DNA from 3 places in the Pseudoduganella dura genome. Region 2 is predicted to be linked to each of the others. Evidence: predicted binding sites of a transcription regulator. Region 2 holds the regulator's gene; each other region holds the start of a gene.
The links. The regulator HrcA, encoded in region 2, represses chaperone genes, less so after heat shock. The targets are predictions, from matches to a motif close to TTAGCACTCNNNNNNNNNGAGTGCTAA.
Positions count from the first base shown of each region.

Region 1: a site for HrcA is predicted at 2,049-2,075, ahead of groES (co-chaperone GroES). Genes of this name have one in related genera too.
Region 3: a site for HrcA is predicted at 2,708-2,734, ahead of rpoH (RNA polymerase sigma factor RpoH). Genes of this name have one in related genera too.

Region 1 covers NZ_WNWM01000002.1:4,400,214-4,404,441, reverse strand. Annotated here, with positions in the region: gene GJV26_RS19220 (EVE domain-containing protein) at 68-532, opposite strand; RNA gene ssrS (6S RNA) at 666-846, opposite strand; gene GJV26_RS19210 (cell division protein ZapA) at 893-1,204, opposite strand; gene GJV26_RS19205 (hypothetical protein) at 1,201-1,431, opposite strand; gene GJV26_RS30485 (hypothetical protein) at 1,594-1,728, opposite strand; gene groES (co-chaperone GroES) at 2,114-2,404, shown strand; gene groL (chaperonin GroEL) at 2,438-4,084, shown strand; gene GJV26_RS19190 (glycine zipper domain-containing protein) at 4,221-4,228, opposite strand, start outside.
Region 2 covers NZ_WNWM01000002.1:3,609,465-3,613,692, reverse strand. Annotated here, with positions in the region: gene dapB (4-hydroxy-tetrahydrodipicolinate reductase) at 1-170, opposite strand, end outside; gene GJV26_RS15785 (outer membrane protein assembly factor BamE) at 188-814, opposite strand; gene fur (ferric iron uptake transcriptional regulator) at 927-1,355, shown strand; gene hrcA (heat-inducible transcriptional repressor HrcA) at 1,435-2,451, opposite strand; gene GJV26_RS15770 (HAD family hydrolase) at 2,506-3,216, opposite strand; gene GJV26_RS15765 (metallophosphoesterase family protein) at 3,333-4,228, shown strand, end outside.
Region 3 covers NZ_WNWM01000002.1:2,016,652-2,020,879, reverse strand. Annotated here, with positions in the region: gene ggt (gamma-glutamyltransferase) at 1-932, opposite strand, end outside; gene GJV26_RS08835 (hypothetical protein) at 929-1,417, opposite strand; gene rpoH (RNA polymerase sigma factor RpoH) at 1,651-2,550, opposite strand; gene ftsX (permease-like cell division protein FtsX) at 3,029-3,943, opposite strand; gene GJV26_RS08820 (cell division ATP-binding protein FtsE) at 3,940-4,228, opposite strand, start outside.

The DNA.
Region 1 (4,228 bases), 790 kb from region 2:
CATCGTCGAAGACAGTACTTCAGTACGGCGAGACGATACAACGCCGCCATGTGGCTTGTATTGGCGGCTATTCGATCAGTTTGAGGATGAAGCGCCATTCGGCCGGCTCCACCGGCATCACGGACAGCCTGCTGCCCTTGGCCAGCAGGCGCATGTGCTCCAGCTCGGGGTGGCTGCGCAACTCCGTCAGGTCCACGTAGCGGCCCTTCTTCACGGCCTTTACGTCGATGCCCGTCCAGCGCGGATTTTCCGGCGTGGCCTTCGGATCGAAATACGGACTGTCCGGATCGAACTGCGTGGCATCCGGGTACGGCATGCTGGCGATTTCCGCGATGCCGGCGATGCCCGGCACCGCGCAGCTGGAGTGGTAGAACAGCACGCCGTCGCCGACCTGCATGCCGTCGCGAATGAAGTTGCGTGCCTGGTAGTTGCGCACGCCGTACCACGACGTGGTCTGGTCCTTTGCTGCCAGCACGTCGTCGAAACTGACGTCGTCGGGTTCGGACTTCATCAGCCAGTACTGTTTCGGCATGGCGCTCCTGCTGTTATCGAACGAGGGACATGGGGGATGGACGTAAAAAAGCGGCTGCGCACCTTTCGGTGCAAGCAACCGCTCTCGCTACGACAATTTTTCTACTTCTGCGCTACTTCTGCGCTGCTTCGAATAGGGCCCCGCCTGTGCCGTCATGCCGGCATCCTGAACCTAACGGTTCAAGTCGGTCACAGTCAGTTCAACTTCGGGTTCATCGGACTAGCGACGCTCACACCCGCCAAACAATATTCCGCAACCTATGCGTGTTAATGGTTCAAGGAATATATGGCACTTCTCGAACACCGCAGGGTAGGACGGAGTTTACTCCTCAAACGCCTGGAGGGAAAGTCCTATCGTGCGTCAGAAGAGATTTTCCTGCGGGGTCAGCGCACTGTCGAGCACCCGATGCATCGCGGCGATCTTGTGCTGCACTTCGAGCAGCGAGATCTCGGACAGCGGTCCGGCCGGCGCTTTGGCCGTCAGGAACTCGGCGGCCATCGACAGCGCGGCCATCACGGCGATGCGGTCGTTGCCCTTCACCTTGCCGGTATCGCGTATGGTGGTCATTTTCTTGTCCAGCAGTGCGGCGGCTTCGCGCAACGCGCGTTCTTCGCCTTCCTTGCAGACGAGGCGGTACGATGAACCGAGGATATTGACGTCCACGTTGCTCATGACTGGACCTCCTCTTGTTCAGGCGTCGCGGTTTCCAGCGGCGGAACGTGTTCGAGCAACGCCGATACGCGCGCGTGGGCTTCGGCAAGGCGCTTCTGGTGACCGAGGTTTTCCGTCACCAGCGCGGCATTGGCTTGACGCAGCTGCGCGTTTTCGCGACGCAGCATCTGCGTCAGCTCGGCCAACTGCTCGATCTTGTCGGAAAGTTCTTGGAAGTCTGCAATCATCCCGCCACTATAGGGCTGTGTGATAACGTGGTCAACCGAATCGACAACGTTCTACACTTAATTACATCTTAATGATGGCTATCATCTTGAAGTTTCCGTCGCGACGATAGTCCGGCAGGCATGCCGCCGGGCGGCGGCAGCGGAAGAAATCCTGGCAATGCGTCAGTTGACGGCACCCAGCGCCAGCAACAGCATGGCTCCGGCAAGCACTCCCAGCGCCGCGCCAGCGGCAACATTGATTGCAACGCGCACCCACCCCGGGGCGTGCAGGTCTCTCGGTAATTTCGTCTGGAACATCGCAGCCTCGCTAAAAGGTGATCGATCTAACAGGGTCGAGCTATACAGGGTCGAGCTACACAGGTTCGAGCTACAGGTTCGAGCCATACAGGTGCGAACACATGTCGAGCTACGGATCGAATTACACGGATCGAACTACGCGGATCGAACCACGCGGGTTCGGCAAACACTTCCGCATGTGAACGGACAGTGTGCGCTTCCGGCGCTCCTTTGTCAAAACACAAACGGTCATTTCACGGCTGCTTGTTGCTGAGCTCGCCCCTTAGAAATTTTCCCAATATGAATTCTCTTGAAATCACTTATGACCATCCCTATAATAATTGGCACTCGTTAGCCGAGAGTGCTAACAACGTTTCAACCTCACTGTACACATAAGGAGTTTTGTATGAACCTTCGCCCTTTGCACGATCGCGTCATCGTCAAACGTCTGGACCAGGAAACCAAGACTGCTTCCGGCCTGATCATCCCTGACGCCGCCGCTGAAAAGCCGGATCAGGGTGAAGTGCTGGCAGTCGGCAACGGCAAAGTGTCGGACACCGGTACGCTGCGCGCACTGGAAGTCAAGGTCGGCGATCGCGTTCTCTTCGGCAAATACTCCGGCCAGGCTGTCAAGGTCGACGGCGAAGAGCTGCTGGTGATGCGCGAAGAAGACATCATGGCCATCGTCCAAAAGTAACAGCCCCCTTACAGAATTCAGGAGAAAAGAAACATGGCAGCTAAAGAAGTGATTTTCGGCGACGCAGCGCGCGCCAAAATGGTTGAAGGCATCAACATCCTGGCCAACGCGGTCAAGGTCACGCTGGGCCCGAAAGGCCGCAACGTGGTACTGGAACGCTCGTTCGGTTCCCCGACCGTGACCAAGGATGGTGTGTCGGTCGCCAAGGAAATCGAATTGAAGGACAAGCTGCAGAACATGGGCGCGCAGATGGTCAAGGAAGTCGCTTCGAAGACTTCCGACAACGCCGGCGACGGCACCACCACCGCGACCGTGCTGGCACAGGCCATCGTGCGCGAAGGCATGAAGTTCGTTGCCGCCGGCATGAACCCGATGGACCTGAAGCGCGGCATCGACAAGGCCGTGGCCGCCACCGTCGAAGAACTGGCGAAGATCTCCAAGCCATGCACCACGTCGAAGGAAATCGCCCAGGTTGGCGCGATCTCCGCGAATTCCGACTACTCGATCGGCGAGCGCATTGCCGAAGCGATGGAAAAAGTGGGCAAGGAAGGCGTGATCACCGTGGAAGACGGCAAGTCGCTGAACGACGAGCTGGACATCGTGGAAGGCATGCAGTTCGACCGCGGCTACCTGTCGCCGTACTTCATCAACAACCAGGAAAAGCAAGTCGCCATCCTGGAGAACCCGTTCGTTCTGCTGTGCGACAAGAAAATCTCGAACATCCGTGACCTGCTGCCGGTACTGGAGCAAGTGGCCAAGGCTGGCCGTCCGCTGCTGATCATCGCCGAAGACATCGAAGGCGAAGCACTGGCGACCCTGGTGGTCAACAACATCCGCGGCATCCTGAAAACCTGCGCCGTCAAGGCACCGGGCTTCGGCGACCGTCGCAAGGCCATGCTGGAAGACATCGCCGTGCTGACCGGCGGCCAGGTCGTTGCTGAAGAAATCGGCCTGACGCTGGAAAAAATCACGCTGGCCGAACTGGGCCAGGCAAAGCGCATCGAAGTGGGCAAGGAAAACACGATCGTCATCGACGGCGCCGGCGATGCGTCGAACATCGAAGGCCGTGTGGCACAGATCCGTACCCAGATCGAAGGCGCGACCTCCGACTACGACCGTGAAAAGCTGCAGGAACGCGTGGCCAAGCTGGCCGGCGGCGTTGCCGTGATCAAGGTTGGCGCTGCCACCGAAGTCGAGATGAAAGAGAAGAAAGCCCGCGTGGAAGATGCTCTGCACGCTACCCGCGCTGCCGTGGAAGAAGGCATTGTTCCTGGCGGCGGCGTGGCCCTGCTGCGTGCCCGCGCTGCGCTGACCGTGAAGGGTGACAACCCTGACCAGGACGCCGGCATCAAGATCGTGCTGCGCGCGATGGAAGAACCGCTGCGCATGATCGTCCAGAACGCCGGCGAAGAAGCATCCGTCGTCGTCAATGCAGTCCTGGCCGGCACCGGCAACTACGGCTACAACGCCGCCAACGGCACCTACGGCGACATGGTGGAAATGGGCGTGCTGGATCCGGCCAAGGTGACCCGTTCGGCACTGCAGAACGCCGCATCGATCGCCGGCCTGATGCTGACGACCGACTGCATGGTGGCTGAAGTGACGGAAGACAAGCCAGCCGGCGGCATGGGTGGCATGGGCGGCATGGGTGGCATGGGCGGCATGGACGGCATGATGTAATCATGCGGTCGATGCGGGCTTCGGCCCGCCGCGCCTGAAAAGGCCGCTTCCCTGGAAGCGGCCTTTTTTATTGTTCAGGTGAAAACAACAATGGCTGCCGAGGCAGCCATTGTTACGTGAGACGCGTAGGAGCGCGTCAGTGTC
Region 2 (4,228 bases):
GCGCCGGTGGCCTTGCCGAGGAATGCGCCGGCATCCTGGCCCAGGCCGTCGCTGCCGGCGATGCCGAGCGCGCCGGACAGGCGCAGGTCATCGGCGTTCAGCACGGCTTCAACGAGCATGCGGCCCATGCGGCCGCCGGCACCGGCGATGGCAATGTTCAGAGTCGTCATGTGGTTCCTTGTTGTTTTTATTGGCCGGCTGGCTGCGTGGTGACTTCGACCGGGTTGCGGTTGCCGGAATCCTGGCCGCTCGGCAGCGGCGCGCGCGCGGCGGCCGGCTGGTTTTCGCTGTTGCGCTTCTCGTCTTTCTGGAACTGCTTGATCGGGCCGGCGATGCGGGCGATGTATTCGCGTTCCGACGGCAGCTCGCCGCCTTCGAAGCGCTCGACCTTGCCTTCCTTGTCGAAATGGACGACCACCGTGCTGGTGGTCAGCTCGCCATTGCCGCGTTCGAGGCGGAACGGGTAATCCCAGCGGTTCTCATGGAAGATGTCGTTCAGCAGCGGCGAACCCATGATGAAACGCACCTGGTCGCGCGTCATGCCTGTTTTCAGCTGTGCCAGCATTTCCTTCGACACAAAGTTACCCTGCTGGATATCCGGGCGATACGGCGAGAAGAACCACATGAATTTCTGGATCCGCGATGCCTGCGACGTTACCGCGCCTTGCGACGGCTCGACGACGGTGCCGGTTTGCTGGGTCGCCTGGGCGCCTTCCTTCGGGCCGAGCACGGTCTTGCCGGCGCAGCCGCCGAGGGCGAGCGCCACGCAGGCGCCCGCGGCCGCGAGGGGCAGGCGCGATTTAAAAACGTGCAAGACAGACAACGGTGACGCCAGGGTAACGCGCATAAGTAACCTCAAATCCGATTGAGCAGAAGTGTCGAAACGCTATATCATAAAGCACTCCAGCCCAAACCGACCATCGAACATGAGTAACAGCCCCACCGACTTGAAGGCCAGCGGCCTGAAGGCAACCCTGCCGCGCCTGAAGATTCTCGACATCTTCCAGAACAGCGCCGTGCGTCACCTGACGGCCGAAGACGTCTACAAGATTCTTCTGTCCGAGAACATGGACGTCGGTCTTGCCACCGTTTACCGCGTGCTCACGCAGTTCGAACAGGCCGGCCTGTTGAACCGCAATCACTTCGAAAGCGGCAAGGCGATCTTCGAACTGAACCAGGGTTCCCACCACGACCACCTCGTGTGCCTCGACTGCGGCCGCGTGGAGGAATTCATCGACGACGAAATCGAAGCCCGCCAGCAGCGCATCGCGGCCGAGCGCGGCTTCAGGATCGCCGAGCACGCGCTGGCGATTTATGGCAGTTGCACGAAGGAGAACTGCCCGCACCGGCATTGAGGCACACCCGGCACCAACAGAAACGGCCCTTGCGGGCCGTTTCTGTTTTTGGAACATGGGGCTATTGTGCTGGCGGCTCTCAGCCGTGGCTCAGGGCGTTCGACAGTAGCCGCGACGTGATATCCACGATCGGGATCACCCGCTCATAGGCCATCCTGGTCGGCCCGATCACGCCCAGCGTGCCGACGATTCGGCCGTTGACTTCATAAGGCGCGGTCACCACGCTCATGTCGTCGAGCGGGATCAGGTTCGATTCGCCGCCGATGAAGATCTGCACGCCGGCAGCCTTCGACGAAACGTCCAGCAGCTGCATCAGGCCCGTCTTTTGCTCGAACATGTCGAACATCTGCCGCAGCGACGACATGTTCGACGACAGGTCGCTGACCGACAGCAGGTTGCGTTCGCCGGAAATCACCATGTCGTCGCTGCTGTCGGCCATCGCTTCGCTGCCCGCCTCCACCGCCGCCTGCATCAGGCGGCCCATGTCGTCGCGCAGCTGGCGCAGTTCGCCCTGCATGCGGGTGCGCACCTCGTCGAACGCGAGGCCGCTGTAGTGCTGGTTGATGAAATTGGCCGATTGCACCAGCTCGGACGGGGTGTAGTCGACATCCGTCAGCAGCAGGCGGTTCTGTACGTCGCCGCCGGGCGCGACGATCACGAGCAGGATGCGTTTTTCGCCCAGTCGCAGGAATTCGATCTGCCGGAACGCGGATTCGCGGCGCGGGCTCAGCACCACGCCGGCGAACTGCGACAGCGACGACAGCATCTGCGCCGCGTTCGCGATCAGCTTTTGCGGCGGGTGCGCCTGGGGCCGCAGCCGCGATTCGACGGCGCTCTCGTCGATCGGCTGCACCGTCAGCAGCGTGTCGACGAAGATCCGGTAGCCGCGCGGCGTGGGCACGCGGCCGGCGGACGTGTGCGGGCTGGCGACATAGCCGAGCTCTTCCAGGTCGGCCATGATGTTGCGGATCGTGGCCGGCGACAGGTCAAGGCCGGAAATCTTCGACAGCGCGCGCGAGCCCACGGGCTGGCCGTCGGCAATATAGCGCTCCACGAGGGCTTTGAGCAGGGTTTGGGCACGAATATCGAGTTGCATGATCAATTCACAGGCTAAGCGTTCATTATGCACAGGAAGTTGCGCACCGGGAATTCAATCGACCAACTGTTGTTCCAGCCACGCAATCAACTCGTCGACATCCCGGCAGATCGCGTCGGGCTCGATCCCTGCTTCCAGGTGCGCCATGCTGCCGGTGCGGTTCATCCACACGGCTTTCAGGCCGGCTTTTTGCGCGCCCTGCACATCGAGAAACAGGTCGTCGCCCACGTACACGGTTTCATGCGGCGCGACGCCGAGTGCCTTGCACGCCGCCAGGAAAATGGCGGGATCGGGTTTTGCCTTGCCGAAACGGCTGGCGGCCAGCGACACCTTGAAATGGTGGGCGAGGCCGATGACTTCAAGGTCGGCATTGCCGTTCGAAACCGAACCGAGCGTGACTTTCTGCGCCAGGCGCTGCAGCCCCGGCAGGACATCCTGGTAGGGCTGGACCGCATTGCGGGCGGCGGAAAAATGCCTGATCGCCCCGTCGAGCCGGGCCAGGTCTTCGCCCACGTGGGCAAACGCCGCTTCCAGGGCGGCGCGGCGCAGGCCGATCAGGTCCAGGTGATGCTCCGGCTTCTCGGCCAGCAGCGCCATCCGGCGGGCCCGCAACTCCTCGATGGTGAAGGTCTGCGCCACTTTCGGCGCATGCTCGGCGAGCCATGCGTGCAGCGCAAGTTCCGCTTCGGCGATCACGGGGCCGATCGGCCACAGCGTGTCGTCCAGGTCGAACAAAATGGCTTTGGGTCGTGCGATATCGTTCATGGCCCCATTGTCGCACGGCCCGGCCGCTAAGGCCCGGCACGCTGGCGCCTTGCTACCGCCTGAGGCGCCGCCATCGGTGCTAAATTAACGAACTGTCACTATCGGAGAGGCCGAACATGCGTACATCGTGGCGTGCATTGTTGCGCGCATTGTTACGTTCCATACTGCGTCCGCCGCCGCATCCACGGCGGCGCCTGCTGCCCGCATCGCTTGCGGCGGCCATCCTGGCCGGCTGCGCCTCGACCGCGCCGCTGCCGCCGGACGTGCTGTCGGCTTACGTGGTGCTGGGCGAACAGGGTGCGGCCACGGCGCGCGTCATCACGGCCGCTGCCGCCTGTCCCACGCTTGCCGTCGATGGCCGGCCGGTGCCGATGACCGTGCGTGCGGCTCCGGCCACGGTCGCGCAGCGCCCGACCGCGTCCGGCCCGGAGGATTCGAAGCCATCGGCCTTTCCGGTGCTGACGTGCGAAGCACCGCTGCCGGCGGGCACGAACGCGGCCGCGGTCGGCGGCGCCGCCCTCCCCGTGCCCGCGCCCGAGGCGCGCCGCATCGTCGTGATCGGCGATACCGGCTGCCGGCTGAAGAAGGCCGATCACGCCTGGCAACCCTGCAACGACCCCGAACAATTCCCGTTTGCCGCCGTGACGGCGGCCGCGGCGCGCTGGAAGCCGGACCTGGTGATCCACGTGGGCGACTATCACTACCGTGAAAATCCTTGTCCGGAAGGTAATGCGGGATGTGCCGGCAGCCCGTGGGGCTATGGCTGGGATGCCTGGCGCGAGGATTTCTTCCGTCCCGCCGAAGCGCTGCTGCGCGTCGCGCCCTGGGTAATGGTGCGCGGCAACCACGAGAGCTGCGCCAGGGCCGGCCAGGGGTGGTGGCGCTTCCTCGATCCGCGCGCGCCCCAGCCCGGCCGCGACTGCAACGCGCAGCAGGACGATGCCACCGGCGACTACAGCGACCCGTATGCGGTGCCGCTGGGCGGCGACGCGCAACTGCTGGTGCTGGATAC
Region 3 (4,228 bases), 1.6 Mb from region 2:
TCGGCCTGCGCACGCGGCAGCGCCTTCAGGTTCCAGCCTTCCAGGATGTTCAGCGCCTCGAACGCGGTCACGCCGCCGCTGCTGGGCAGCGGCATGCCGTACAGCTCGTAGCCGCGGTAGGTGCCGCGCACCGGCTGGCGGATGCGCGCTTCGTAGTCGGCGAGATCGGCCAGCGTCATCGTGCCGCCGGGTACCGTCATGCCGGGGGCGGTAGCGGGGCGCCTCGCGGCATCGACGATCGCGCGCGCCAGCGGCCCTTCATAGAACGCCTTCGCGCCGCCCCTGGCCAGCGTGCGGTAAGTGCGCGCCAGGTCGGGATTCTTCAGCAGCGTGCCGGGCGGCAGCGCCTTGCCATCCTTCAGGTACAACGCCGCAGTGGCGGGAAAACGGCGGAATTTTTCCGTGTTGCCATCCACCAGGCGGCTGAAGTTTGCGGTCACCGTGAACCCTCTCGAGGCCACGTCGATCGCGGGGGCCAGCACATCCTTGAACGACATCGTGCCGTAGCGACGCAGCGCTTCATCCCAGCCGCGCACGGTGCCGGGCACGCCAATCGACTGGCCGCTGGCCACCACGGTCTCGAAATCCATTTCCTTGCCGTTGTCGAGGAATACCGCGGGCGTGAAGGCGGCGGGCGCCGTTTCGCGGTGATCGATCGCGATCACACGCTTCTCCCTGGCCAGGTACACCACCATGAAGCCGCCGCCGCCGATGCCGCAGCTGAACGGGTCCGTCACGCCCAACGTGGCCGCGGCCGCCACGGCCGCGTCGATCGCATTGCCGCCCCGGTTCAGGATCGCCATTGCCGATTGCGACGCCTGCTCGCTGATCGTGGCGACTGCGCCGCCGGTGCCGGTGGCGACCGGCGTTTTCGCGATGGCGACCGTGCCGATGGCGGTCAGGAGGATCGTGGCGACGAGACGCTGGGTCATGTTTTGGCGGGCTGGGCCCGTTGGGCCGGTTGTGCCGGTTGTGCTATCGATACACGCAAGCTTACCCGATAATCCGGCGCCGGCGCGTGCAGGGCGGGCGGTTCGGGCGGTTCCAGTTTTTCCAGCGCGAACGTCAGGCCATCCTGCGTGACGACGGGCTTGGCGTTCGGCATGTTCTCGGCCAGCACGAAATTGCGCGTGCCGTGAGGGCTCGTTAGCGTGAACGAGTAGCTGATGTAGCCGGCCCACACGCAGACGGCGCCCTGCTTGCAGCGGCTGTCGTTGATCCGTTCCAGCTTCAGGCGGGTGCCGGGCGCCAGCATCACGCTCTCGCCCTGTCGCAGCGCATAGACGGCGCTGGTCTTGCGCGGCTTGCCCGTCGCAGCTTGCCCGGCAGCTTCCGCTTGCGTGCTGTCGATCGAGCAGGCAGCCACCACGCCGAACGTCAGCATGCAGCCGATGATTCCGTAGAGCCTGGCTTGCATATCTCCTCCATGCGGCTAAGGCTGAACGGCAAGGTTATCAAATTGCTACGGCAGGCGTCGCACTGCTGAGCTATGGCTGCCAGGAAATCACTGGTTCGCGAAATAAAGTTGCAAAAAAGTCGGTGACAGGCTCCGATTTTCGAGAAATGTTTCAAAAATATCGGAGCCTGTCACCGGTTTTCGGCAATAAAAAACCCGGCGCGAAGGCCGGGTTGGGGAAGGAGGCAGGCGCGTTATACGAACGCGGCCAGCGAACCCTTCATTTTCTTCAGCGCGGCGGATTCGATCTGGCGGATCCGCTCGGCGGAAACGCCGAACTCGTCGGCCAGCGTGTGCAGCGTGGCGCCGGAGCCGTCGTCGTTGGCCAGCCAGCGCGCTTCGACGATACGGCGCGAACGCGGGTCCAGTTTCGACAGGGCCGTTTCCAGGCCTTCCGACTGCAGGCGCGTGACCTGTTCCGCTTCCAGCACCTTGGTCGGCTCCGACAGGTCGGACGACAGGTAGGCGATCGGCGAGAACTTGTCGTCTTCATCGTCGGTCGGCGATTCCAGCGCGATGTCGCGGCCGGACAGGCGGGTTTCCATCTCGATCACTTCCTCGCGCTTCACGTCCAGCGTTTTCGCCAGCGCGTCGATCTGGTCCGGTGTCATCGCATCCAGGCCGGTCTTGTGGCTGCGCAGGTTGAAGAACAGCTTGCGCTGCGCCTTCGTCGTCGCCACCTTCACCAGGCGCCAGTTCTTCAGGATGTACTCGTGCATCTCGGCCTTGATCCAGTGCATCGCATAGGATACAAGGCGCACGTTCTGGTCCGGGTCGAAGCGCTTCACGGCTTTCATAAGGCCGATATTGCCCTCTTGGATCAGGTCGGCGTGCGGCAGTCCATAGCCCAGGTAACCGCGGGCGATCGACACCACCAGCCGCAGGTGCGACAGCACCAGCTTTTCGGCCGCTTTCAGGTCGTTGTTTTCCTTCAGGCGGCGACCCAGCGATACCTCTTCCTCGTGCGTCAGCATCGGCAGGCGGTTGACGGCGGAAATGTAGGCATCCAGGTTGCCCAGGTTGCCGCTGAACCCGAGTCCGAGCGCAGTCGTACCGGTTGGGACCAGGGCGGAAGGTGCGGACATGGTAGTCATTTTCATTTCCTCACTCGAAGGGTATTGCGTGGCTCCGCGGCGGGATTGCAGCGAACCTTTGCATACAGCATGCAGTGTTGAACTTAATTCGGTCTTAACACCAGGCAAGTGCCTTCTGTCAAGATACTTACCATTCAACGTTGCGTTTGAACATATCTTAGCACTCTCCCTGGTCGAGTGCCAATGACCAGAATTCTATGGCTTCGATAGCCTAAGTACTATGGACAGATACTAACCGTTAGGGATATGGCGGGGTTTCATTCGATCCGCTCGCCGGCGTGTTACTGATCAGAACTTGAGCTGGACCAAAGGATGTATGACAAGATTATCGAGAGGCGACAACGGGCTCTGTGCGTGAACGCACGATGGCCCGGGCAGGCGTGTAGGAGCGCAGCCAACGATGTTGTACGCCGGCAGGAGGGTGTGAACAAACAGATAAGGGCGGCCCGCCCGATTGCAAGGGCGGGCCGCTCCCGGATCAGGACAGGCGGGCGAGCTGGCGCCGCACCGACAATGCCGCGCCGACCAGGCCAAGGCCGGCTGACAGGGCCAGCAGCAGCCCCATCGCCACCGGTTCCAGCGGCGCCAGCTGGAATTCCGACGCGTACAGCCGTGCGAACTCGGCGATCGCCGCGTTCAGCGGCTGCAGCGACAGCGCCACCGCGCCCAGCGCCACGGCGCCGGCGCACAGCCCCAGCAATGCCCCGGTGTAGTAGAACGGGCGCTGGATGTAGGTATCGGTGGCGCCGATCAGCCGCGATACGAGGATTTCCTCGCGCTGCGTCAGCACCTGCAGGCGGATGGTGTTGAACACGACCGCCACCACGACCGTGCCCAGCGTGGCGGCCAGCAGCAGCAGCCCCACGCGCAGCACGCCCAGCAGCGCGGCCAGCCGCTTGACCCACGCCGAGTCGACCTGCACCGATTCGACGCCGGGAATGGCGCCGATGCGGTCCGCGATCCTGTCCACATCGTTGCCTTCGGCCGCGCTCTGGAAGGCGTTGAGCCGCACGATATAACTGTCCGGCAGCGGATTGTCGCCGAGCGTTTCGATCACGCCGGCCACGCCGTTCTTTTCCTGCAATTCCTCGAGGGCTTTTTCGCGCGGCACGAAGATGATCTTGGCGTCCTTGGCCACAGCGCGCAGCGAGCCGGCCATGCCTTCGGTGTGCTCGCGTGGCAAGTCCTGCTTGAGGAACACGGAAAGTTCCGGGTCCACGGCCAGCTGTTCGGACATCGGCCGGATATTGTCCAGCACCGTCACGCCGGCGAACGGCAGCGCCAGCGCGATCGCCACCACCAGGATATTGAAGAAGAAGGAGCCGGGCGCGCGGCGCAGGTGCACGAGCGCCGACCCCAGCGCAAACCCGTGCTGGCGCAGCCATACGCTCATGGCGCCTCCGCCACGGGATCGCCCTGCAATGCACCCTGTTTCAGCTCGATCACGCGGCTGGCGCCCTCCAGCACCAGTTCGTCGTGGGTGGAGATCAGGCACGTCACGCCGGCCTTGTTGAAGGCTCGCAGCGCATCGAACACCTTGTTGGCGCTGGCGCGGTCCAGGTTGGCCGTCGGTTCGTCGGCCAGAATGATCTGCGGCCGGTTGACGATCGCGCGGGCGATCGACACGCGCTGCTGCTCGCCGCCGGACAGCGCCAGCGGGCTGGCGGCGGCCCGGTCC